2 regions of the Acidovorax sp. ACV01 genome follow, and region 1 is predicted to be linked to the other one. Evidence: riboswitches for the same ligand, from Rfam matches in the RefSeq annotation. Region 1 holds a riboswitch; the other holds the start of a gene.

The links. A riboswitch is a leader RNA that binds a small molecule or an ion and turns the genes downstream of it on or off. The one in region 1 is predicted to bind glycine.
Region 2: it holds a riboswitch for glycine, as region 1 does, so the genes downstream of both, IB243_RS21595 (D-amino acid dehydrogenase) here and gcvT (glycine cleavage system aminomethyltransferase GcvT) in region 1, are expected to answer to the same signal.

The regions. Positions count from the first base shown of each region.
Region 1 covers NZ_JACUZT010000001.1:452,700-464,457, forward strand. Annotated here, with positions in the region: gene gcvT (glycine cleavage system aminomethyltransferase GcvT) at 1-920, opposite strand, end outside; glycine riboswitch at 969-1,095, opposite strand; glycine riboswitch at 1,109-1,209, opposite strand; gene IB243_RS02135 (TRAP transporter large permease) at 1,238-2,533, opposite strand; gene IB243_RS02140 (TRAP transporter small permease) at 2,530-3,042, opposite strand; gene IB243_RS02145 (TRAP transporter substrate-binding protein) at 3,128-4,102, opposite strand; gene IB243_RS02150 (Lrp/AsnC family transcriptional regulator) at 4,527-4,985, shown strand; gene IB243_RS02155 (LysR family transcriptional regulator) at 5,248-6,159, shown strand; gene IB243_RS02160 (putative hydro-lyase) at 6,479-7,318, shown strand; gene IB243_RS02165 (TRAP transporter substrate-binding protein) at 7,334-8,299, shown strand; gene IB243_RS02170 (TRAP transporter small permease) at 8,361-8,909, shown strand; gene IB243_RS02175 (TRAP transporter large permease) at 8,921-10,231, shown strand; gene IB243_RS02180 (TRAP transporter substrate-binding protein) at 10,313-11,278, shown strand; gene IB243_RS02185 (hypothetical protein) at 11,330-11,758, shown strand, end outside.
Region 2 covers NZ_JACUZT010000008.1:148,518-160,275, reverse strand. Annotated here, with positions in the region: gene IB243_RS21610 (rhodanese-like domain-containing protein) at 1-437, opposite strand, end outside; gene IB243_RS21605 (sulfite oxidase) at 662-1,873, shown strand; gene IB243_RS21600 (cytochrome c) at 2,011-2,319, shown strand; gene IB243_RS21595 (D-amino acid dehydrogenase) at 2,335-3,651, opposite strand; glycine riboswitch at 3,743-3,856, opposite strand; gene IB243_RS21590 (2-keto-4-pentenoate hydratase) at 4,077-4,859, shown strand; gene IB243_RS21585 (YXWGXW repeat-containing protein) at 4,893-5,348, opposite strand; gene IB243_RS21580 (YXWGXW repeat-containing protein) at 5,500-6,042, opposite strand; gene IB243_RS21575 (hypothetical protein) at 6,227-6,607, opposite strand; gene IB243_RS21570 (DUF6463 family protein) at 6,680-7,087, opposite strand; gene IB243_RS21565 (AarF/ABC1/UbiB kinase family protein) at 7,100-8,419, opposite strand; gene IB243_RS21560 (DUF2867 domain-containing protein) at 8,406-8,966, opposite strand; gene IB243_RS21555 (TetR/AcrR family transcriptional regulator) at 8,963-9,844, opposite strand; gene IB243_RS21550 (helix-turn-helix transcriptional regulator) at 9,973-10,167, opposite strand; gene IB243_RS21545 (NAD-dependent epimerase/dehydratase family protein) at 10,178-11,221, opposite strand; gene IB243_RS21540 (hypothetical protein) at 11,224-11,616, opposite strand.

The DNA.
Region 1 (11,758 bases):
ACAGGTACACGCTCCAGCGCCACCAGGCCCACACGTTTGCGCTGCAGGTTGGCGGGGTTGTCGATCTGCGCGAGCACCTTGTCGGCACCGGGGAATCCGCCTGCGCGTGTGCCTCCCGTGCGGCGCACCTTCTGGATGGCCCAGTTGAGTGCCGCTTCGGGCGGCGTGGTGGTGGTGTCGATATCGTTGCCGTACAGGCACAGGCCCGCTTCGAGCCGCAGCGAGTTGCGCGCACCCAGGCCGATGGGTTTGATTTCAGGCTGTGCAAGGAGGGCGCGGGCCAGGGTGTCGGCCTGTGCGGCGGGCACCGAGATCTCGAAGCCGTCTTCGCCCGTGTAGCCGCTGCGGGTCACGAAACACGTGCAGCCCGCAATGGCGAAATCGCCGCCCGTCATGAACACCAGCTTTTCCACGCCGGGCGCCATGCGCGCCAGGGCCGTGACGGCCTGCGGACCCTGCAGCGCGAGCAGGGCATGGTCGGGCATCGGAACCACGTTGCAGCGTTGGCCAATGCGTGCCTGGATGTGGGCGATGTCGCCCACCTTGCAGGCGCCGTTCACGATGACGAAGATCTCGTCGTTGCCCTTGTTGAAGAACATCAGGTCATCAATGATGGTGCCTTCGTCGGTCAGCAGCAGCCCGTAGCGCTGCTTGCCCACGGGCAGGTCGATCACATCCACTGGCATCAGGGTTTCAAACGCCGCTGCGGCGTCAGGGCCGACGAGCTTGAGCTGGCCCATGTGCGAGACATCGAACAATCCTGCCGCGCTGCGCGTGTGCTGGTGCTCAGCCATCAGGCCCGCAGGGTATTGCACGGGCATGGAATAGCCGGCAAACGGCACCATGCGGGCGCCCAGCTCGATGTGCAGGGCGTTCAGGGGCGTGGTGAGCAGGGGCGAGGATGTGGCAGGGGATGACATGGCGGACTCCGGGCAAATAGGGGCCGCGACCACAAAGGTGGCCACGGGATTTGCCCTGCTGTCCGCTTTACCTGAGAGATTCACCGCAGCGCCCTGGCTGGCCATGCGGTTTGCTCCTTCGGTGGATGGCCTCATCACGCGATGCGGTGGACCATCTCTCTCCAGCAAGGGAACGCCCGCATCACTGCGGGCGGTTGCCAGTCCTTTTGCCTGAGCGTTCGGCTGCTGCCTGCGCCTTCGGCGGCCCTTTTGGCAAACGTTGCAAAGGGCTCTCTCCTGACGGGCGCAAGTATATCCGCAGGTACCGTCGGCACCCTCTATTTGATGAAACCGAGCACGTGTGGCAGCCAGGTGGACAGCTGGGGCACGAAGGTCAGCAGCACCAGTACCACGCCATGGGCCCACAGAAACGGCGCCAGCTCGCGCACCAGTTGTGTCATGGGCACGCGCGACACGTTGCAAGTGACGAACAGCAAGCCGCCCACCGGCGGGGTGATCATGCCCAGCGTGAGGTTGTAGATCACGACCATTGCGAAGTGCACCGGGTCGATGCCCAGCTTGAAGGCCACCGGTGCGAGGATGGGCGCGAGCACCATCACGCCAGGCAGCGGCTCGATAAAGATGCCGAACAGCAGCAGGAAGATGTTCACGATGATGAGAAACATCCAGGGCGACAGCTGCATGGAGATCAGCCATTCGGCCATCTGCTGGGGAACGCCTTCAATCGTCAGCACCCAGGCGAAAGATGCGGACAGGCCGATGATGATCAGCACCGAGGCCGAGAGCAGCGCCGAACGCGCCAGGATGTCGGGCAGCGCCTTCCACTGCAGCGTGCGGTACACGAACTTGCCACACAACAGCGCATAGAACACCGCCACCACCGACGCCTCGGTGGGCGTGAACCAGCCTGCGCGCATGCCGCCCAGGATCACCACCGGCAGCAGGATGGCCGGCAGCGCCTTCCAGGTGGTCTGCAGGATATCGGCCAGCGGGGGCATCCTGCCGTCGCCCTTGTAGTTGCGCTTCTTCGATACATGGAAGTTCACCACGCACATTGCCACCGCGATGAGCAGACCCGGCAGCAGGCCCGCCACGAACAGCGCACCCACCGATACCGAATCGTCCTGCAGCGCATAGATGATCATGATGATCGACGGCGGGATGATCGGCCCCACGATGGCCGTGGCCGCCGTGAGGGCCGCTGCATACGAGCGGTCGTAGCCTGCCTTGTCCATCATGCGGATCAGCATGGAGCCTGGCCCGGCAGCATCGGCCAGCGCAGAGCCTGAGATGCCCGAGAAAAAAGTGAGCGACACCACGTTGGTGTAGCCCAGGCCTCCCCGCTTATGCCCCACAAACTGGCCTGCAAACTTGAGCAGCACTTCGGTCAGCGATCCGCCGCTCATCAGCTCGGCCGCGAGGATGAAGAACGGGACGGCCATCAGCGGAAAGCTGTCAATGCCGGTGAAGGTCTCCTTGAGCAGCACCATGAGCGGGTAGCTCTCGGCCAGGATCAGCGTGGCCGCTGTGGCCAGGCCCAGCGCAAACGCCACGGGCACACCGATCGCAAGGAACAGGCAGGCCGAGACGATGAGAATGATCGACGCGCTCATAGGGATGCGCTCGCATTCGCGTCGAAGTGCGCATCAGAAGCGAACTCGCGCCGCAGCACGTATCCGCGCACCACAAACAGGAAATGCGCAATCAGCAGCACCCCGCCGATCAACATGGCGCTGTAGATATAGGCAAACGGGATCTGCGTGACGGCGGTCATCTGGAACATGGTGCGCTGCATGTAAAGCCAGCCATACCAGACCATGAAACCGAAAAATGCGAACAGCAGCGCCGCCACAAAGGCACGAACGGCAATGGCGCCCGCGCGGGGCAGGGCATCCTGAAGGTTCTCGACGGCGATGTGTCCGCCGTAGCGCAGCACCGGGCCCGCACCCAAAAAGGTGAGCCAGATCATCATGTGCCGGGACACTTCCTCGGCCCATTCCAGCGAGTTGTGTGTGGTGTAGCGCATGACCACATTGGTGAAGATGATGATCGACATCGCGGCCAGGAGCAGGATCAGTGCCCACCGGTTGGTGGCAATGAGAAGGCGTTCCAGGGTTTTCATGGGCAGGGGGCTGAATCAACGAAAAAACGCCCGGCGCTGCAGGGGCTGCCGGGCGCGCGGGCGAGGGACTGGACCGTGGGGCGTATCAGCGCACGTCCTGGATCTTCTTGATGTTGTCCGCGCCAAACTCTTTGGCGTAACCCACATAGGCAGGCTTGAGCGCTTCACGGAACGCATTGCCATCGACCACCTTGGTGACCTTCATGCCTTGAGATTCAAGCATGGCGATGCCGTTGTTCTCGTCATCGTTCACCTTCTTGCGCTGGGCGGCACCAGCCGTCTTGGCCGCATCGGTGAAGACCTTCTTGTCAGCATCGCTGAGCTTGTTCCAGACCTTGGGCGAAAGCAGCAGCAGCGCGGGCGAATACACGTGGCCGGTGAGCGACAGGTGTTTCTGCACCTGTGAGAACTTGGAGGAGAGGATCACGGGAATCGGGTTTTCCTGGCCGTCCACAGTGCCTTGCTGCAGGGCGCCGAACAGCTCAGGGAATGCCATGGGCGTGGGCAGGATGCCGAAGGTGCGGTAGCCATCCATGTGCACCTTGTTTTCCATCGTGCGCATCTTCAGGCCGGCCGCATCCGCTGGCTTGACGATATCGCGCTTGCTGTTCGTCATGTGGCGAAAGCCGTTTTCCGTCCAGGCCAGCGCAATGATGCCCTTGCTGGGGAACTTGGTCAGGATGTCCTGGCCGATCGGGCCGTCCATCACTTTGCGAGCGTGGTCGTAGTCGCGAAAGAGGAAGGGAATGTCGACGATCTTGACTTCAGGAACGAAGTTGCCGACCGGGCCGGTGGAGGTGTTCACCAGGTCTTGTGTGCCCAGCTGGATGGCTTCGATCTGCTCGCGTTCTCCGCCCAGGGCCGAATTGGGGAAATGCTGGCACTTGTAGCGCCCCTGCGTGCCCTTTTCGACTTCATCACAGAACACCTTGGCGCCCACGCCGTAGTGGGATTCCGGTGTCGTGGCGTAGCCAATCTTCAACGTGGTGGTCTGTGCGGTCGCGGAGGCGCAGAAGCCAAGGGCCAGTCCCAGAGTGGCGACGAGGGGGTGCAGTTGCATGGTGTCTCCTGTGATTGTGGGTGTCCGCGCCGGATGCAGCGGACGCCGCAGCACCTAGTGGCCGCGTGCTCGCAAAATTATGGCGCTGCAACATGGCACAGGCATCCGGGTTTGTGCTGGTAAGCGTGCTTATTAACTGCGTGGAGATGTGTTCCGTGGTGAGGCCGACCGTATTTTTGGAAGGGCTGGTAGTGGGGGGCAAAGGCGTGCCGCCAGTGAGCCTGGCTTTCGCCCCCTGAATGCCAAGGGCCCCGTGCTGGCGGTAACCAGCCGGGGCCTTGTCAGTTTGTGCACTCCGGTAAGAGCGCCTTGATGGAAGAAGTATGCGCTGCAGGGATGAGATGAATTTGCTGAATTCTCTTTGAAACAGTCAAATGTAAGAATAATTTTCTGAATTTGTAGGAATCAGTGAATAATCCACCTGATGGATCGACTGGATAGAAAAATTCTCGCTGTGCTGCAGGGCAACGCCCGCGCCAGCCTGCAAGAGATCGGGCAGGCCGTGGGCTTGAGCGCGTCACCTTGTTGGGGCCGCATCAAGAAGATGGAAGAGGCGGGTGTGATCCAGGGTTACACCGTGCGCATCAACCCGCAGTCGCTGGACCTGGCCGACACGGTGTTGGTGCAGGTCACGCTCGACAGCCACTCCGACAACACGCTCGAAAAGTTCGGCGAAACGCTGGCCAGCATCCCCGAGGTGATCGAGGCGCACCTGGTGTCGGGCGACTACGACTACCTGCTGCGCATCGTCGTGAAGGACACGCGCGACTACGAGCGCCTGCTGCGTGAGAAGCTCTACAAGATCAAGGGCATCCGGCACAGCCGCTCCAGTTTTGTACTGCGCACGCTCAAGAAGGCGGACCTCCCCCTTTTTGTGGGATGAATTTGATTAAAAATGGCCGTTGGCGCTTGTCTGTAAAGCGCTAATAGCTATCAGTTTAATAGTAACTGCATCAGGTGCCAATTCCAACGCTCAGGCATCAAGGAACACCCGCCGCGTTCTGTCTCTGCGGTTCAGAGGCTGTAGGGCATGCAGATCAACGGCAGAATGGCCCCGCCTTTTGCGCTGGTTTCGGTGGGTTGCACCACCACGGTGCGCAGCCAGAGGGCTTGAAGCGTGCCAGCACGGCCGGAGAACCACCACCATGAACCTGCGTTTTGTCGAAGCCTTTTATTGGGTTGCCTCCCTCAAGAGCGTGACGCGCGCGGCGGAAAAACTCTTTCTGACCCAGTCGGCCATGTCCAGCCGCGTGGCGGCGCTGGAGGAAGAACTCGGTGTGCTGCTGCTGGACCGGCGCGACAAACATTTCAAGCTCACCGTGGCGGGCACCCGGTTTCTCACGTATGCGAAACGCATGCTGGAACTGCAGCGCCAGCTCAAGACCGAGATGGGCTCGGGCGGCCCGCTGGAAGTGTCGATCCGCCTGGGCGCGATTGAGTCGGTGCTCCACTCGTGGCTCATCCCCTGGGTGGAACAACTGCGCAAGGACAACCCGCTGCTGGAGCTGGAGCTCACGGTCGAGTCCACGCCCGTGCTGCTCGACCAGATCCGACGGGGCACGCTGGATGCCGTGTTTGCGGCCCTGCCCGCATCGGCGGACGGTATCCGCAGCCAGGCGCTGACGCCCATGGAAATGGTGTTCGTCGGCAACAGCAAGATCCACCGCAAGCGCCGCTATGCGCCTGAAGACTTTGCCGGCACCGACATCCTGACCTTTCAGCGCGGCTCCCAGCCCCATGTGTACCTGCTGGACACGCTGCGCCAGGCGCAGGTGGAGCCGCGCTGCGTGCACACCATTTCCTCGATCTCCGCCATGGTGCAGCTGGTACAGGGTGGATTTGGTGTGGCCACCCTGCCGCGCCTGGCGGTGGAGCGGATGCTGGCGTTCCCGGATCTGCGCGCGTTGGCCTGCGACATCGTCCTGCGGCCACTGCCCATTCATGTGAGCTACCGCGAGGACCCCTCATCCCCGGCAATGGAGGCGATCGTGCGATCCGCGCTCAGCTTCATCGAGGCACAACCACCGCAGCCCAAGACGCGCAAGGCCCGCGCCTGAGCGCGAGGACCACGCACGCTCCTTTTTTCTGCTGCGCGCACTTCCGTTGCGCTGTCTGCATTTCCGCTTCCGCATTGAGGACTTCGCATTGAAATGCGTGCGGGGTTCCGTGCGACTGCGCTGGTTCAGATGCTCCTTTCAAGGGCCCGGGTTAACCCTTGCAGCAATCACAAGGGTTAACCCTAAGCACCAAGTTGGTTTGCCTCGCCCCAATGAAGTGCATCGAAAAAATCGATGAGCTGAGAGAAATTTTTTGAATTTGCCAGCGCAGTTACACCCCAACACAATCCGTCCAACGTCATGCAATTGACTTTTCTCAATGCAAGGAAATACGGTGGACTTAGCTCAAGAAAATTCGCTCGCGGTGTTTGGCCCTGAGGGCACCAGCAACCCGAACCATGTCCGCGACACCATCCGAAAAGGACTGTGGACATCGCACACCAGCGGTCTCGCAGACGGCCATGTTCAAGGCAACGTGGTCATCCTGCCCGAGGTGCTTGCCAGTGACTTCCTGCGGTTCTGCCAACGCAACCCCAAGCCATGCCCCGTGCTGGCGGTCAGCGAGCCTGGCCAGTTCGCCCTGCCTTCGCTGGGCAAAGGCATCGACATCCGCAGCGATGTGCCGCTGTACCGTGTTTGGCGCCACGGTGAAATGTCGGAGGAGGTGGCGGACATTGCCAGCCTCTGGCGGCCGGACCTGGTCACCTTCATTCTCGGCTGCTCGTTCTCGTTCGAATCGGCGTTGATCGAAGCAGGCATCCGCCTGCGCCACATTGATGAAGGCAAGAACGTGGCCATGTTCCGCACCAACCTGCAGACCGAGCCCGCCGGCCCCTTCGGCGGTGCCATGGTGGTCACCATGCGTCCCATGCCCGCCGCGGAGGTGATCCGTGCCGTGCAAGTCACCTCGCGTTTTCCCAATGTGCATGGAGCCCCTGTGCATATCGGTGACCCCGCCCTGATCGGCATCGCCGATCTGGCCCATCCCGACTACGGGGACGCTGTAGCGCTGATGCCCGGTGAGATCCCTGTTTTCTGGGCCTGCGGCGTGACACCGCAATCGGCCATCTTGAACGCCCAGCCCGCGTTCTGCATCACGCATGCGCCGGGTTGCATGCTGGTCACAGACCTTCTCAACCACCAACTTGCCAGTTTTTAAACAAGGAGCTACCCCATGAAAAAAATTACTTTTGGTCTCTGCGCCGTTGCCTTGGCGGGACTCTCGCAGGCCCAGGTCAAGTGGGATCTGCCGTCCGGCTATGCCGTGAACACCTTCCAGGTGCAGAACCTGCAGCAGTTCGTGCAGGACGTGGACAAGGCGACGGGGGGCAAGCTCAAGATCGCGGTGCATCCCAATGCCTCGCTGTTCAAGGCCAACGAGATCAAGCGCACGGTGCAGTCCGGCCAGGTGGCTTTGGGTGAGTTCATTTTGTCGGGCGCTGCCAACGAGGCGCCCGTCTACGGCGTGGACTCCATTCCGTTCCTGGCGACGAGCTATGCGGACTCCAAGCGCCTGGACCAGGCCTCGCGCCCGCTGCTGGTCAAGACGCTGGGTGCACAGGGCATGAAGCTTTTGTACACCGTGCCATGGCCTGCACAGAGTCTGTACTCGGTCAAGCCCGTCACGGCGTTGAAGGATCTCAAGGGCACGAAGATGCGTGCCTACAACCCAGCCACCTCGTACATCGCCACGGCGGTGGGTGCGCAGCCCGTCACCATCCAGCTGGCGGAGCTGTCCGCAGCATTGGCCACGGGCACGGTGGACAACTTCCTCACCTCCAGCGCCAGTGGTGTGGACAGCAAGCTGTACGAGACCGTGAAGTACTTCTACGGTGTGGCGGCCTGGCTGCCCCGCAATGCCGTGGTGGTGAACCAGAAGGCGTTCGACGCGCTGGACAAGCCCACCCAGGAATCCCTGCTGGCCCAGGCTGCCGTGGCCGAACAACGGGGTTGGGCCATGAGCGAGAAGAAAGACCAGGAATATCTGAAGGAACTGGCAGCCAAGGGCATGCAGGTGGATGTGAGCGCCACGAGCCTGAAGGCAGAGCTCAAGGCCGTCGGTGAGCGCATGACCGCGGACTGGATCAAGACCGCTGGCGATGAGGGCAGGGCTGTCATCGACGCCTACAACAAGAAGTGAGATGGACGTGTCTATCCTGTCTCAAACCCCTTTGGCCGTGGGCGATGCGGCCACGGTGAAGATGCCGCCGCACCTGCTGCGGCGCATGCTGGACGGTGCCTACCTTGCCGCCGGTGCCGTGGGTGCCGCCTGCATTGCGGTCATCTGCGTGCTGATGGTGGTGCAGTCCCTGGGGCGCCAGTTCGGGTTTCCCACTGGCGCCATCAACGACGTGGTGGCCTGGCTGTGCGCGGCGGCGGCTTTTCTCACCATGGCGCATGCCTTCAAGCACGGCGATTTCGTGCGCGTGACGCTGGTGCTGGAAAAGCTCTCGCCCGGCATGCGCCGCAAATACGAAGTGGCCTGCTTGAGCATCGCGGCGCTAGCCATCGGCTACCTGACCTGGTGGGCCTGCATCTTCACCTATGAGAGTTGGCAGTTCCATGAACTGGCCCAGGGGCTGTGGGCGATCCCCATCTGGATCCCGCAACTGAGCTTTGCCTTGGGCTCCCTGCTGTTCTTCGTGGCTGTCATCGATGAATGGTGGATCGTGGTGCGGGGCGGCATTCCTACCTTTGTGCGGCTGGTGGAAGAGCGCCACGCCAAGGGTGACTTTTCTTCGGACCTTTAAGGAGCATCACCATGGACATTCTTTCCATCGGCGCTTTCCTGCTGCTGCTCATGCTCCTCATGCTGTCCGGCGGTGTCTGGATCGCCATGACGCTGGCCATCTGCGGATGGGTCGGCCAGGCCTACTTCACCAACAGCCAGCCCGGGCTGAACCTCTTCTCCGCGTTTTGGGAGAGCAATGCCAGCTGGGAACTGGCCGCGCTGCCCCTGTTCATCTGGATGGGTGAAATCCTGTTTCGCACCCGCTTGAGTGAAGACATGTTCACTGGGCTGGCCCCCTGGCTGGGCAAGGTGCCCGGGCGGCTGTTCCATACCACCATCCTGGGCTGCGGCATTTTCGGCTCGGTCTCGGGCTCGTCGGCAGCCACTTGCGCCACCATTGCCAAGGTCTCGCTGCCTGCGCTCAAGAAACGCGGCTACGACGAGGGCATCGCCATCGGTTCGCTGGCCACCGCCGGTACTCTGGGCATTCTGATTCCCCCGTCCATCACCATGGTGGTGTATGCGGTGGCGGCCGATGCCTCCATCATTCGCATCTTCCTGGCTGGCTTTCTGCCAGGGCTGCTGCTGATGCTGCTGTTCTCCGGCTACATCGCCTGGTGGTCGGTGCGCAACAAGGAACGCATGCCTGTGGACGAACCACCCACCACGTTCCGCGAAAAGCTGCACCTGTCGCGCAACCTGATTCCCTGCGCGCTGCTGATCGTGTTCATCTGCTGGTCCTTGGTGGCCGGCTGGGCGACGGCCACGGAATGTGCTGCGTATGGCGTGGTGGGGGCACTGGCCCTGGCCGCATGGTGCAAGGCCCTGACCTGGCAGAACTTCAAGGAAGGCCTGGCGGGCTCGGCCCGCACCAGCTGCATGATCATGTTCATCCTGGCGGGTGCTGCCTTCTTGACCAAGACCATGGCTTTTACCGGCATCCCACGCGAGCTGGCCGAATGGGTGGACTCCATGCACCTGTCGCCCTATGCGCTGATTGCCTGCCTGGTGGGGGTGTACCTGGTCCTGGGCACCGCGCTGGATGGCATCAGCATGATCGTGCTGACCGCTGCCGTGGTCATGCCCATGATCGAAAAGGCGGGCTTTGATCTCATCTGGTTTGGCATCTTCGTGATCCTGCTGGTGGAGATCGCCGAGGTCACGCCACCTGTGGGCTTCAACCTCTTCGTGCTGCAGAACATGACGGGCAAGGACAGCAACCTCATTGCCAAGGCGGCCATACCGTTCTTCCTGTGCCTGGTGGTCTGCATCGGCCTGATCACGGCCTTCCCGCAGATCGTCACCATCGTCCCTGACCTTGTCATGGGGCAGTCGAAGTAGCCAGCCACCCGGCTTTTCACTGTGCCCTCCAGCGCACCCGGTCTGCGCTGGCGTCCACTTCCCCCCCTTCAGGAGCTTGCCATGAAGAACATGGTCTTGTTGGCCGCGCTTGCCGTGGCCCCGGTGGTGCACGCCCAGACCCAGTGGAAGCTGGCCACGGGCTACCGTGCTGAGTCGTTTCATACGCGCAACGTTGTCCAGTTTGCGCAGGATGTGGAGCGTGCTTCGGCAGGCGCACTGCGCATCGAGGTGCATGCCAACAATGCCTTGTTCAAGCTGGGGGAAATCCCGCAGGCGGTGCAGGACGGAAAGGCCCAGGCGGGGGAGACCATCATGACCAGCCTGGTGCGCGAAATTCCCCTGGCAGGGGCCGATTCCGTGCCTTTTGTGGTGCGCAGCTATGCCGACGCGCGGCGCATGTGGGATGTGCAGCGTCCGCTGATCGAAGTGCACATGGCGCGCAAGGGGCTCAAGGCACTGTATGCCGTGCCCTGGCCCCCACAGGGGCTGTTCACCACGGCCTCGGTGCGTTCGTCGGTGGATTTCAAGGGCACCCGCATGCGCACCTACAACCCGGGCACGGTGCGCATTGCCGAGTTGCTCGGTGCCACGCCGGTGGATGTGCCCATGGTCGAGGTCAACCAGGCCTTGGCGGCCGGAAAGCTGGACTCGATGATCACCTCGGCCCTGACTGGCGTGGAAAACCAGGTCTGGGGCCAGATCAAGCAGTACTACGGCATCAACGCCTGGTTCCCCAAGAACATCGTCTTTGTGAACCAGCAGGCGTTTGATGCACTGCCCGCCCCGGTACGCCAGGCCGTCAGTCAGGCTGCGGCCGAGGCCGAAAAACGGGGGTGGACGATGAGCGCTGCGGTGGCCGAGGAATCGGTGACCGAGCTGCAGCGCAAGGGCATCAAGGTCGAACCCCCTTCGGCCGTGCTTGACACCGAGCTCAAACGCCTGGGCGAGCGGTTTTCCCGCGAATGGGTGCGGTCCGTGGGGAGCGAGGCCAACCAGCTCTTCATCCCGTACTACACGCAGCGCTAGGTCGTCGCAGGAATCATCCAGCAAGCACACGGCAATCACCAAGGAATCACCATGCAAACCCCTTCAGACACCATTGAGATGTATCTGCTGGCCAAGGATGGCAACCGGCCCCACCTGATGGAGCGGGCCTTCGCTGGCGGCGCACTGTTGCGCATGGATGTGCGGCAGGGCGACATGGGTTTTCCGCCCGTGGCCCACGGCCGCGACGCCATTGCCGAAACCCTGGTGCGCCACTTTGGCCGCACCTATGAAAACGTCTACAGCTTCTGCCTCGCCGATCCTCCGGATCCCGCGTGCTCGGAGTTTCACTGCCCCTGGCTCGTGGCCATGACAGAAAAAGACAGCCGCGCCGTGCGCCTGGGTTGCGGCCAGTACCACTGGCGCTTTGCGCCGGGTACGCGCCTGGCGCAGGAGCTGAACATCGTGTTGGACAGCATGCAAACCCTGCCGCCCTCGGACATCCATGTCGTGATGCCCTGG
Region 2 (11,758 bases), on a different contig from region 1:
CGCGCCATGTACGTGTACAGCGAATCCTGCTGGGGCAAGTAGAGCCTTCGGCCCTTCATGGCGGGCACTGCAGCGATCTGCTGCAGCCCGACCAGCAGGTATCGGTCTGATTTGTGCGTGGCGCCCACCAGCTCATAGCCGCGTTGCAGTGCGGATGCGGCCACCTGGGCCGGGCCAATGAAGATGTCGTAGCCCGCACTGCGCGTCGCACGCATCACGTCCGCCAACTCGTCGCTGGTGGTCAGCGCCACCGTCTGGCCAGCGGCCTTGGACAGACCGGACTCGGCGGAGGTGCGCAGGATGGAATGCGCCGCCTTGCGGGCGGTGGGCTCCACGGCCACGATGGCCGTCAGCTGGGCCTGCACGGCGCTGGAGCTCAGCCAAAGGAAAAGCAGCACTCCCCATTTGCCGCCGGTGGGTTTCCTATTTGTGTTCATTGCGCTTTCCTCCCCCAAAACAAAGCGCGAATATGCCCACGGCCTTCGTACCTGTGTACGAATGTTTCCGATGTTTTGTGTTTGTTACTTTTGTTAACGACGCATTGCGCACCACGGTAAAGGCTGCCGCACAGAATGCGGGCTGGGCCCGCCCCGGCATGCCCCTGTCATGCGAGCGCGGGGAGAAAACCGTTTGTTCACCCACATTATCTGGAGACGTTCCCATGAAAGATTCCATGACCCTGCCACGCCGCCACATGCTGGCCGGAAGTGCCGCAGCCCTGAGCGCGCTGGGCCTGGCCGGATGGGCTGGCACAGCCAGGGCGCAGCAGGCTACAAGCCATCCCAAGCCGCTGCCCGCCTATGCGGGATGGAAGTCTCCGGACGCGCTGATCGTGCACAGCAGCAGCACCCTGGAAACCCGGCGCTCCGCGTTCGGCACCAGCGTCATCACCCCGTCGAACCAGCTGTACGTGCGCAACAACCTGCCCGCGCCTGATGCGGCCATCCTGGACAACCGCGATGCCTGGAGCGTCGCCATCGAAGGGGTGAAGAACCCACGCAGCCTGACGCTGGCCGAACTCAGAACCCTGGGCGTCGAGACCGTGGCCACGGTGCTGCAATGCTCGGGCAATGGACGGGGCTTTTTCCCCAGCAAGCCCAGTGGCACGCCCTGGTCTGTGGGCGCAGCGGGTTGTGTGGTCTGGAGCGGCGTGCCGCTGCGCAACGTGGTGGCTGCGCTGGGCGGGCTGGCCGACGGCGCGGCCTACCTCACGGGCACCGGTGGCGAAAAACTGCCAGAGGGTGTGGACCCACTGTCTGTGCTGGTAGAGCGCTCGGTCCCCGTGAAAGCGCTGGACGACGCGTTGCTGGCCTGGGAGATGAATGGCGAGCCTTTGTCCCTGGCGCACGGTGGGCCGCTGCGGTTGGTGGTTCCGGGCTACCAGGGCGTGAACAACATCAAGTACGTCAAGCGCGTGGCCTTCGCCAGTGCGCAGTCGCAGGCGCGCATCATGTCGCACGGCTATCGCATGTCGCCCCCCGGCTCCAAGGCCAGCCCCGATCAGCCTTCGGTGTGGGAGATGGGCGTCAAGTCCTGGATCAACGGCCCTCTGCCCGACAAGGGCTCGCTCAAGGCGGGCCAGGTGCAGGTGCACGGTGTGGCCTTTGGGGGTACGCGGGGCATCAAGGGGGTGGAGGTCTCGGCCGATGGCGGCAAGACCTGGCAGGCGGCCAAACTCATCGGCCCGGACCTGGGCCCCTTCGCATGGCGGCAGTTTGCACTGCCGGTGCGCCTGGAGGCCGGCACGCAGGTACTGGCCAGCCGCGCCACCGACACGGCGGGCAACGTGCAGGCCGAGCAGCGCGAGGAAAACCTGGGCGGCTACAACAACGCCAGCTGGCGCGACCATGCCGTCACGTTGACCGTGGCATGACGCGGCTCCCCCCTGAGGCGCTGCGCGCCTTCCCCCCTGGGGGGGGACGCCACCCCCGGACTGGCGGAGCCAGATCCGCGGTGGCACGGGTGTTGGGGCGCGCCGGTATCGGACGGCATCGGGTGCCGGGGTGTGGCTTGCTGGTGGGGGTAGCGTTACTGTGGGCGGGTGCCAGCTGGGCCGCCGACCCTGCCGAACTGGCGCGCGGCAAGGAGCTGTTCACCAAGATCCAGCCCGCCTGCGCCGTGTGCCACACGCTGCAGGCTGCGGGCGCCGAGGGACAGGTCGGCCCGGTGCTGGATGAACTCAAGCCCGATGCGGGCCGCGTGATGCGGGCGTTGAAGGCGGGCATCGGCGCGATGCCCTCGTATGCCGAGCGCATGAGCGAAAAGGACATGTTGGCCGTGGCCGCCTTCGTGGCCCAGGCCACGGGCGCGGCCCCATAACGCCGGGCCGCCGGTTCAGGCCGTCGTGCGCGAGGGCAGCAGCGCGGCCGCCCGCCGGTCGCGCTCCAGCCCCTGGAAGTCGAAATCCACCTGCGGCGCGCGCCCGCTCACGATGTCGGCCAGCGCCTGGCCCGAGCCGCAGGCGTGCGTCCAGCCCAGCGTGCCGTGGCCGGTGTTGAGGAACAGGTTGGCGAGCTTCGTCTTGCCGATCAGCGGCACATTGCTGGGCGTGGCGGGGCGCAGGCCGGTCCAGAACTGGGCCTGGCTGGCGTCGCCCGCACCAGGAAAAAGCTGCTCCACGCGGCGCACGATGGCGTCGCAGCGCACCTGGTTCAGGTGGCGGTCGTAGCCGTTCAATTCAGCGGTGCCGGCAATGCGCAAACGATCACCCTGCTGGCTGGTGTAGCGCGAGAACACGAGCTTGAACTCGTCGTCCGTGAGGCTCACCTGGTGCGCCTTGGACGCGTCCTTGACCGGCATGGTCACCGAATAGCCCTTGGCTGGGTAGATCGGCAGGTGGATGCCCAGCGGCTGCGCCAGCAGCGGGCTGAACGAGCCCATGGCCAGCACGAAGGCGTCGCCCTGCACGCGCTCGAAGCGGCCCTCGGCGTTGGTCACTTCCACATGGTCGATGTTGCCGCCTGCCTCGCGCAGCGCCGTGATGTGGTGGCCCAGACGGAACTGCACACCCGCCGCCTCGCACAGTTTGGCCAGCTCGCGCGTGAACTGGTTGGCATCGCCCGATTCGTCCTCGGCCGTGAAGGTGGCGCCTGCCAGCTGCGGGCGGATGTGGGCCAGCGCTGGCTCGATGCGCGCGGCCTCGTCGGCGCTGATGACCTGGCGCTCGCAGCCCAGGGCGCGCATCTGCTCGGCCGGGGCCAGGGCGCCATCGAACTCTTTCGCGTTGGTGTAGAAGTGCAGGATGCCTTGCGTGCGCTGGTCGTACTGGATGCCGGTGGCTGCACGCAACTGCTGCAGCACGCTGCGGCTGTAGGTGCCCAGGCTCACGATCTGCTCGATGTTGTGGCGCGTGCGCGCCGGCGTGCAATTGCGCAGAAAGGCCAGGCCCCAGAGCCACTGCCGCATGTCGGCGCGGAGGCGAAACAGCAAGGGGGCGTCTTCTTTGCCCAGCCACTGCAGCACCTTGAGCGGCGCGCTGGGGTTGGCCCAGGGTTCGGCGTGGCTGACCGAGATCTGCCCACCGTTGGCAAAGCTGGTTTCGGCGCCGGGGGCTCCCTGGCGGTCAATGACGGTCACTTCGTGGCCGAGCTGTTGCAGGAAATAAGCCGAAGTCACGCCGAGCAAACCGGCACCCAAAACAATCACGCGCATTTTTGAAGCCTTTTAAGGGTTCAGCGCTTGATGGACGTGCGTTGGTAGCTATTTTTTATATAGCAAGCAGTTGGCGCGCGTCCGCCAAGCTGCCGCTCCCCCTGTCCTTGGTACCTGAGAGATTCACCACACAGCCCACATGGCGCGCGGTTTGCTCCTTCGGTGCGCCACGGTGTGCCCGTGGCGGCTCTCCAGACGGCTTTGATGAATGGTGCAGTACGGGACCTGAGCGTGTATGGGAGTTTGCGCCTTCGGTGCAGCGGCGGGCGTGTGGCCTGCCGTGCTCTCCTGCGGGGCCCATTCTAGGAGGGCACGGGCGGCGGCAAAGTGTTTTTGCCGGCTAATGGGTGGCAATCGTTGCTGATGGTAGGAGGTGGCAGGTCGCCATAATCCAGCGACTTGACCCAGCCCAGGACGCTTTCCCTATGCCCGACACCGCTTTCGATCCCTTTGCCAGCGCGGCCGTCATCACCATGGCCCGCCAGGGGCGCACCCCCCGGCCGCTCGATTTGCCCGCAGCGCTGCGCCCGCGCGATGCGACCCAGGCCTATGCCGTGCAAGACATCGTGGTGCGCGAGCGGGGGGAGATTGCAGGCTGGAAGGTGGGCGCCGCGTCGCCCCAGGCACTGCCCACGCGGGCAGCGCTCACCCGTGATTCGGTGGTTGTGGCGCAAACCGTGCAGGCGGTGCATTTGTCTTCTGCAGGGTTCGCCGTGATGGGGGTCGAGGCCGAGCTGGTGTACGAGCTGGGTGCCGATTTGCCCGCCCGCTCCACGCCCTACAGTGCGGCCGAGGTGCTGGCTGCCGTGACCTCGGTGCGCGCCGCCATCGAGGTGTGCGATACGCGGTTTGCGGCCTGGGGGCTGCAGGGCGAATGGAGCCGCCTGGCCGACCAGGCCTGCCATGGCGCACTGGTCGTGGGTACGGGGGTGGCCGATGTGGCGGCGGTGCAGCCCCTGGCGCAAGCGGTGAGTTTGTCAGTGAACGGGATGGTGGCCGTGCAGCACGCCACCTGGGGCAACGCGGCGGGCGATCCGCTCCGGCTGCTGGTGTGGTTGGCCAACGAAGGCGCGCGCAGCCTGGGTGGGCTGCGCGCGGGGCAGTGGGTGACCACCGGTTCCTGCACAGGCACCGTGTTGGTGGCGCCGGGTGCGGTGGTGGTGGCTGAGTTTCCAGGCCTCGGACGCACCGAGGTTCATCTGGTGTGACAGGCGGGGAGCGCTGGGCTCCCCCAAGCGCCATCAGTTGCGACGCGGGTTGTCGGGCTGGCTGTCGCGGCGATTGGATACGCCGTCGCCATCGCGGTCGCGGTCGTTGCGGTTGGCAACGCCATCACCGTCCCGGTCCCAGCCACCGCGTTGCATTTCCCAGCGGCCTTCACGCTCCACCCACTGGGGCTGGCGGTACTGGTGGCCATTGCGTGCTTGCACCCAGTGGCCCCGGACCCAGCGGTGGCGGTTGCCACGCCATTCCCAATGCCCTTCTTCCCACACCTGTCCGCGGCGTGGGCGTGGCACGGCTTCATGCCGTGGAGGTGGGGGGGCGGGAATCACCTGGTAGTTCTGCGTGGATTGGTATCCACGTTCTGGCTGACCCGATTGAATGATGACGGTGCCTTGCGGTGCAGCGTGCGCGGATGCAAGGGGCAGCAGTGCCATCAGGGCGAGGGCGGCTGCAGTGAATGTCTGGCGGGTCATGGTGATCTCCTAATGTTCCTTGCGGAATCGGTCTGTTCATGGTGGCGGTTCGGCGCGCTGCGCCACGTAGGCGCTGAGCGGGGTCAGCCGTAGGCGAAGAGGGCGGCTTCACCCGGGTCTTCCCGGGCCGCCCCCGGCCTTCGCCCCTCCGTCAGTTGCGGTACGGGTTGTCTGGACGGCGATCGTGGCGGTTCGGCACACCGTCGCCGTCGCGGTCCCGGTCGTGGCGGTTGGACACGCCATCACGGTCCCGGTCGTGGTGATCGCGGTCATAGCGGTTGGGAATTCCGTCGCCATCCCGGTCGCGGTCATAGCGGTTGGGGATGCCGTCTCCATCCCGATCCCAGCCACCTGGGCGCATTTCCCAGCGGCCGCCATGTTCCACCCAACGGGGTTCGCGGTAGTAGTAGCCAGGGCGGGCCTTCATCCAGTGGCCCTGGACCCAGACGTGGCGGTGGCCACGCCAATCCCAGTACCCGGGCACCCACACCATGTCCCGGCGGGGGCGGGGCACCACTTCATAGCGGGGTGGTGGTGGCGGGCCGTATTGCACCACCATGGGCGCGGGCGCTTGGTAGTGGTGGGGTTGTCCCGACTGGATAACAACGGTGGCGCTGGTCTGTGCCTGCGCCACCGTAGCGGCACCCAGCGACAGCAGGGCGATAGAAACAGCGGCGAGTGCATTGCGGGCCATGATGGTCTCCTCAAAATGATTCCTTGCGGAACCGGAGACTTCATGGTGCAGACGCTGCGTCAAGACGGTGTAGGCGAATTGCGAAGTCTTGTGAAGTTGTGTTTCCTGCAGCGGTGTCGACAGGGGTTTCCGTGATTTTTCTCACACTCCAGACGGCCCACCCCGTGCCTTGCGGAGGGTGCCCTCAGCGCCACCACACCAGTGCGGCCACCACCAGCAAGGCAAACCAGGCCGGGTGCCTGCCGTCGGTGGCATAGAACACCAGCAATCCGCTGACCAGGGTGGCCAGCCCCGCCACATCAGCCACCCAGGCCCCCAGGTTGGTGTCTCCTGGCACGGTCCCCAGGCGCCACAGCAGGGCGCTCAGGGCCCACCCCAACACGGTGGCCAGGTGCCAGGTGCCCCAGAGGATGCGCACCTGCCGCTCGTGCAGTACGGGCCGCCCTCCGGTGGGCACGATGCCCTGCGTGCGCAGAGCGCGAAACACGAGGAATTCACCCAGCACCGAGTGCGCAACACCCACCAGGGCGAGGCCCCCGGCTGCCAGTACCAGCGGAGTATTCATGAACAGTTTTCAAGTCAATCAGGATGGCTGTAGAAGGTGCAGACGCGGCGCATCGACCTGTCTTCGTTGCCTTCAACGCTTTGGGGGCCAGCACAGGGCCAGCGCGGGCGGCAGCGCCAGCCAGAAACCCGATGTGGGCATGAGCACAATGCCCAGCGCCGTGAGAGCCAGCAACCCGGCACCCAGCCCGCGCAAAGGAACGGGCGCCAGGGCTGCATTGCGTTCGATCAGCAACATGGCCCAGCCCAGCAACGCGAACAACACGCCGAACAGTACAAACCAGACCACGGCGCCCACGGCCGGGTCTTTTTGCACGCTGTTGAAAACGCCGCGCCGCACGATCTCTTGCAGCTGGGTCGGAAACACGACGGCGGCATACAGCGTGTGCAGCAGCGCCACGGCCAGCATCCACCGGCCCTTCCAGCGGTTGCGAAGCGGTATGGCCGTGGAGCGAAGAGCGGGGGAGGTCAGGGTGGTCATGTTGGGGGGGTCCTATGAAGAAAGAAGGGCGGGGCAATGCGTGTGGACCCGTGCGCCCAGCCCCGTAAGCAGGTGCATCAGGCCCATCCACATGCGCTCGAACGCAGGCATCTCGCCGGGCACCTGCACCAGGTGCTCGCCCAGCACGCGCTGGTGCCGTCCGGCGGTGATGGGTGGCGGCGTCTTGACGCCAAAATCGAAGACCGGTTGCGTGAAAGGCTCCATCTGCCAAGCCTGCATGTCAGCCAGTGCGGGCGCGAGTTCGGCGGTGTAGGCCGACACGGTGAGGCTGGCATTGACGAGTCCGAGTGCCTGGTAGGCCTGCAGCACCAGTGCGTCTCGCTGTGGGTCGGTGGGAGGGCGCAGCAGTGCGGACCAGGCCTGTGTCACCTGCGCCCGAAACTCGGCAGAGAGGCTGCGCGTGCAGCCAAAGTCGAGCACACCCACCGTGCCATCAGGCGCAAACAAAAAGTTGCCAGGATGCGGATCGGCATGCACCCGGCCCAGCACAAAGATGCAATGCATGAACCAGTCCCACAGGTGCTGCCCGGCCTGGTCGCGTTGCTGCTGTGTGGGCTGCGTGGCCAGCCAGGCCTGCAGGTGCTGGCCGGGCAGGAACTGCTGCGTGAGCACCTGGGCCCGTGTATGCGACAGGATGGGCTGTGCCAGGACCACGCCGGGCAATGCCGCGTGCTGCGCAAACCATTGCAACTGCTCGGCCTCCTGCAGGTAGTCCACCTCGCGCAGCAATGTGGCTTCGATCTCGGCCATCACGCTGTCCACCACGGTGTTGGCGGGAAGGGGCATGTCGGTGTGGGCCAGGGCGCGCAGTGCAGTGCGCATCAATTGCATGTCACTGGCGATGGTGGCGGCAATGCCGGGGTACTGCACCTTGACGGCCACTGTGCCATGGCCTGCCAGCTGCGCGCGGTGCACCTGGCCCAGGCTGGCGGCGGCGAAGGCGGTGGGATCGAACTGATCAAACAGCGCCTCGGGCTCCTGGCCGAAGGCCTGGCGGAACACGCGCCCCACCAGCGCGCGGTTGAGCGGCGGTGCCTGGTGGTGGGCGCGCGCCAGCTCCTGCCGCACGCCCTCGGGCAGCAGGCCCGGGTGCATGCTGAGCAGTTGCGACACCTTGAGCGCCGAGCCCCGCAGCTGGCCCAAGGCGCCAAAAAGGATGCGGCCCAGGGCGGCCTCGTGGTCGGCCTGTGCCTGGGCAGACGGCGTGCGCACACGGTGCCCCAGTTGCGCCATCCCGATGCGCGCAGCCGCCAATCCGGTAATGGTGCCGCGCGCCAGCCGGCCGGTGCGCGGCGCGTCAGCGCGCGCCATGGTGTGAAGTGGTCAGCTGACGCAGCATGACTTGCACAATGCGGCGATGAAACGGCGTGATGACGGCCATGTAGGCATGGCCCAGCGTGTTGTGGATGTGCACCACGGTGCTGATGACGACCGTGGGGGCACTGCCAGGCTGGCCGTGCTTGGTCAGAGAGACCTGCACATCCAGGTGTTTGTCGTCCTGTCCCATTACCACTTCGGTGTCGCTCAGATGGCGGATCAGGAAGATGCCCACCTGGTCTCCGACGCGGTAGCTGCGCGCATCGGCCGGGGAGGCTCGGCTAGCAGGCGGATGCACATCCTGCAACTGTCCCACACCCTTGAGGCCCACCAGCCGCACCAGCTTGTTGCGGACTGCCAAGAGTTGCTCCGTCCACCGCGGTGTCCGGGCCACCACGTCCAGCCAGGTCTGCAGTGCGCTGGTGGCGGGGCGAGGGTCGGTCGTTGTGAAGGCGTCAAAAAAATCCGCGTTGTGCAAGGTGGCATGGATGACCGTGCCAGCGGGCACCTGGACCTCGCGCACGGTGTTGGCGGTGGTCATGCGGACTTCCTCTTGCGTGGCGTGGCCGCTGGCTTTGCAGCGGTTGCCGGGCTGGCAGCGCGGGGTTTGCGCGGCGCGCGCGGCGGTGTTGAAGGCTCCGGCGAATGGGATGTTTCGGCTGCTGCCTTGTAGGGGGGGGCAGGGCCGGGCGGCGCGCTGGCCATCGCCTGTTTGGCCAGCTGCAGCATGCCCATCAGGCCGCTGCTGTGCTGCACCATGCGGGCCATCTGGCTGCGCAGCACAAAGCCACCGAGCTGCAGCACGCGGTTGACGAGCCCACCACGCAGCGCCTGCACCAGCACCCCCAGCGACAGGTCCACCAGCTGCGTGGTGTCGGCAAATTCGTCAGAGGTGTCGGCGAGCCAGTACGTCACCACACCGGCCAGGTAGTCGGTGTACAGCCCGCCCGCCAGGCCCTTGAAGTCGCAGGGCTCGATCTCGCCGCTGGCCTCGGCTGCTTCCAGAAAGCTGGCGACGGCCTCGCGCAGGCTTTGCCGTGCCGCCAGGGGTTCCGCCAGCATCGACAGCGGCGAGCGCCGCGCCAGAGTGCGCACCTGGGCCACAAATTCGCGGTCGGCCAGCAGGCGCTCCAGCACGGCGTCCGTCAGGCGCTGCAGCTTTTCCTGCAGCAGATAGCCCGCAAAGCCCGGCGTCTGGAGGGTTTCGGCCAGCGCCTGGTGGACCACATCGTCCAGATAGCCCAGCACGATGCGGTCTTTGGTGGGGAAGTATTTGTAGATCGTGGCGTCGCCAATGCCGGCGGCGCGCGCGATGTCCTTCATCGTCGTGCCGTCAAAGCCCTGGCGGGTCATCAGGTCCACCGCGCTGGCCACGATCTGGCGGCGGGTGGCGTCTTGCTGTTGGCGGGTGGTTTTCACTTTTGTATCTTTAAAATCGTTGAATCGATGATTTAAAGAATAGTGAATTTTCATTAAAGAGTCAATGCGTATCGAAGGATGGGCCCGACGAAGGTGCAGACACCTTCGCCTGTGCGCTGGGCTGCGGCTCAGTCGTCGGGCACAAACACCTGCTCGATGGTCCGCCCGAGCACGGTGGCGATCTTGAAGGCCAGGGGCAGGCTGGGGTCGTATTTGCCCGCTTCGATCGAGTGCACCGTCTGGCGGCTCACACCCAGCGCGTCGGCCAGGGCTTGTTGGGTCATCCCGCGGTCTTGCCGCAGGGCTTTGACGTGGTTGTGCATGCGGGTTGCCTCAGTCCGGCGCCAGGCCATCGGCCACCAGCTGCGCCACGTGCTCGCCCAGCGTGGCGCTGGCCGGCCGGTAGCGGACGCCCAACTCGGCCTGGCTGCGTGTGGTGTCGAACTGCAGCGGATGCCCCACGTTGTGGCGCACGTAGCTGCGCGTCATGCCGGCCATGGGCGCGATGAGCCACATCAGCCATCGGGGCACCTCTTTGGTGGGCAGCTTGGCGCTGCGGTCCGGGTGGCTCTGGCGCAGGCGCTGCGCGATCTCCAGCAGGCGCAGGCTTTCGCCCACCACCAGGTAGCGGCCCGAGGCTGCCGGCAGCAGCGCGGCGCTGACGTGCGCCTGCGCCACATCGCGCACATCCACCGTGCCCAGCCACAGCGGCGGCACGCCCTGGCGGAAGGACCCGTCCAGAAACTGGCGCAGCAGCTGCACGCTGGTGGCATCGTCGCGCTGCGACAGCGAAGGGCCGAAGATCGCGCCCGGATGCACGCTCACCAGCGACCAGCGTTTTTGCTGTGCCTGCAGATCCCAGGCCAGGGCCTCGGCGCGCGTCTTGGAGAGCGCGTAGGGATTGCTTTGCGCGGTCGAAGTGCGGTTGGTGTCCTTTTCGTTGAGCACATGCCCCGGGCGGGATTGCAACTCGTCGCTGTCGCCGAACATCGCCACGATGCTGCTGGTGATGACCACACGCTCCACGCTCGCCGCGCGATTGGCCGCATCCAGCACGTGGCGCGTGCCCGTCACGGCGGGGGCGATGAGCTCGCGCTCGGGGTCGGCCGAAGGGCCCAGCTTGTAGGGCGAAGCGGTGTGCAGCACCGCACTGCAACCCTGCATGGCGGTGTCAAAGCCCTGCGCGCCTAGCAGATCGGCCTCAAACAACATGAGCTGGCCAGGATGCGCCTGTGCCAGGCGCTGCAGGTGAGCGACCTTGCGCCAGTCCTTCAGGCTGCGCACCGTGCCGTGCACCGTGTGGCCCTGCTCCAGCAGCAGCTTCACGATCCACGACGCCAGGTATCCGGCCGCGCCGGTCACCAACACGCGGGCCATGCTCAGCTCACCCTGTGGTGGGTGATGCATAGGCCCAGGCCCCAGGCGGCGATCAGCCCGGCGGCCACGGCCAGCGGGTGCACGGCAGGGGCCATGCCCAAGGCCTGCACCGCGGACACCACCAGCAGCATGGCCAGCGCCAGCCCCACCGCCCACTGGCAGGCGCGGCCGTGCATCTGGCGCTGCAGTTCGTCCAGCTGGCGGTAGCGGCGATAGCCCAGCCATGCCAACAGGCCACACGCTGCCGCCAGCAGCCCCGCCGCCCACCGGCCCGAAGCCAGCGGCAGGTGCGCGAGCTCCAGGCTGGCGAGGCCCAGCAAGATCACCACGAGCAAGCCGGAGAGCACCTTGGCCAGGTAGCTGATTTGTTCCAGGGGAGGGGGAAGTTCGTTCATGCGGGCCTCAGGAAGTAAAGTTTGCTTTACAAATTGTCGTGCCACCGCGATGCCGATGTCAAGTTTCTTTTACTTTTGACAATGTGGAATCGGCTACGGAGACCGGAAATTCAGTGTTCTTGGCCTCCAGCGCTTATTGGAT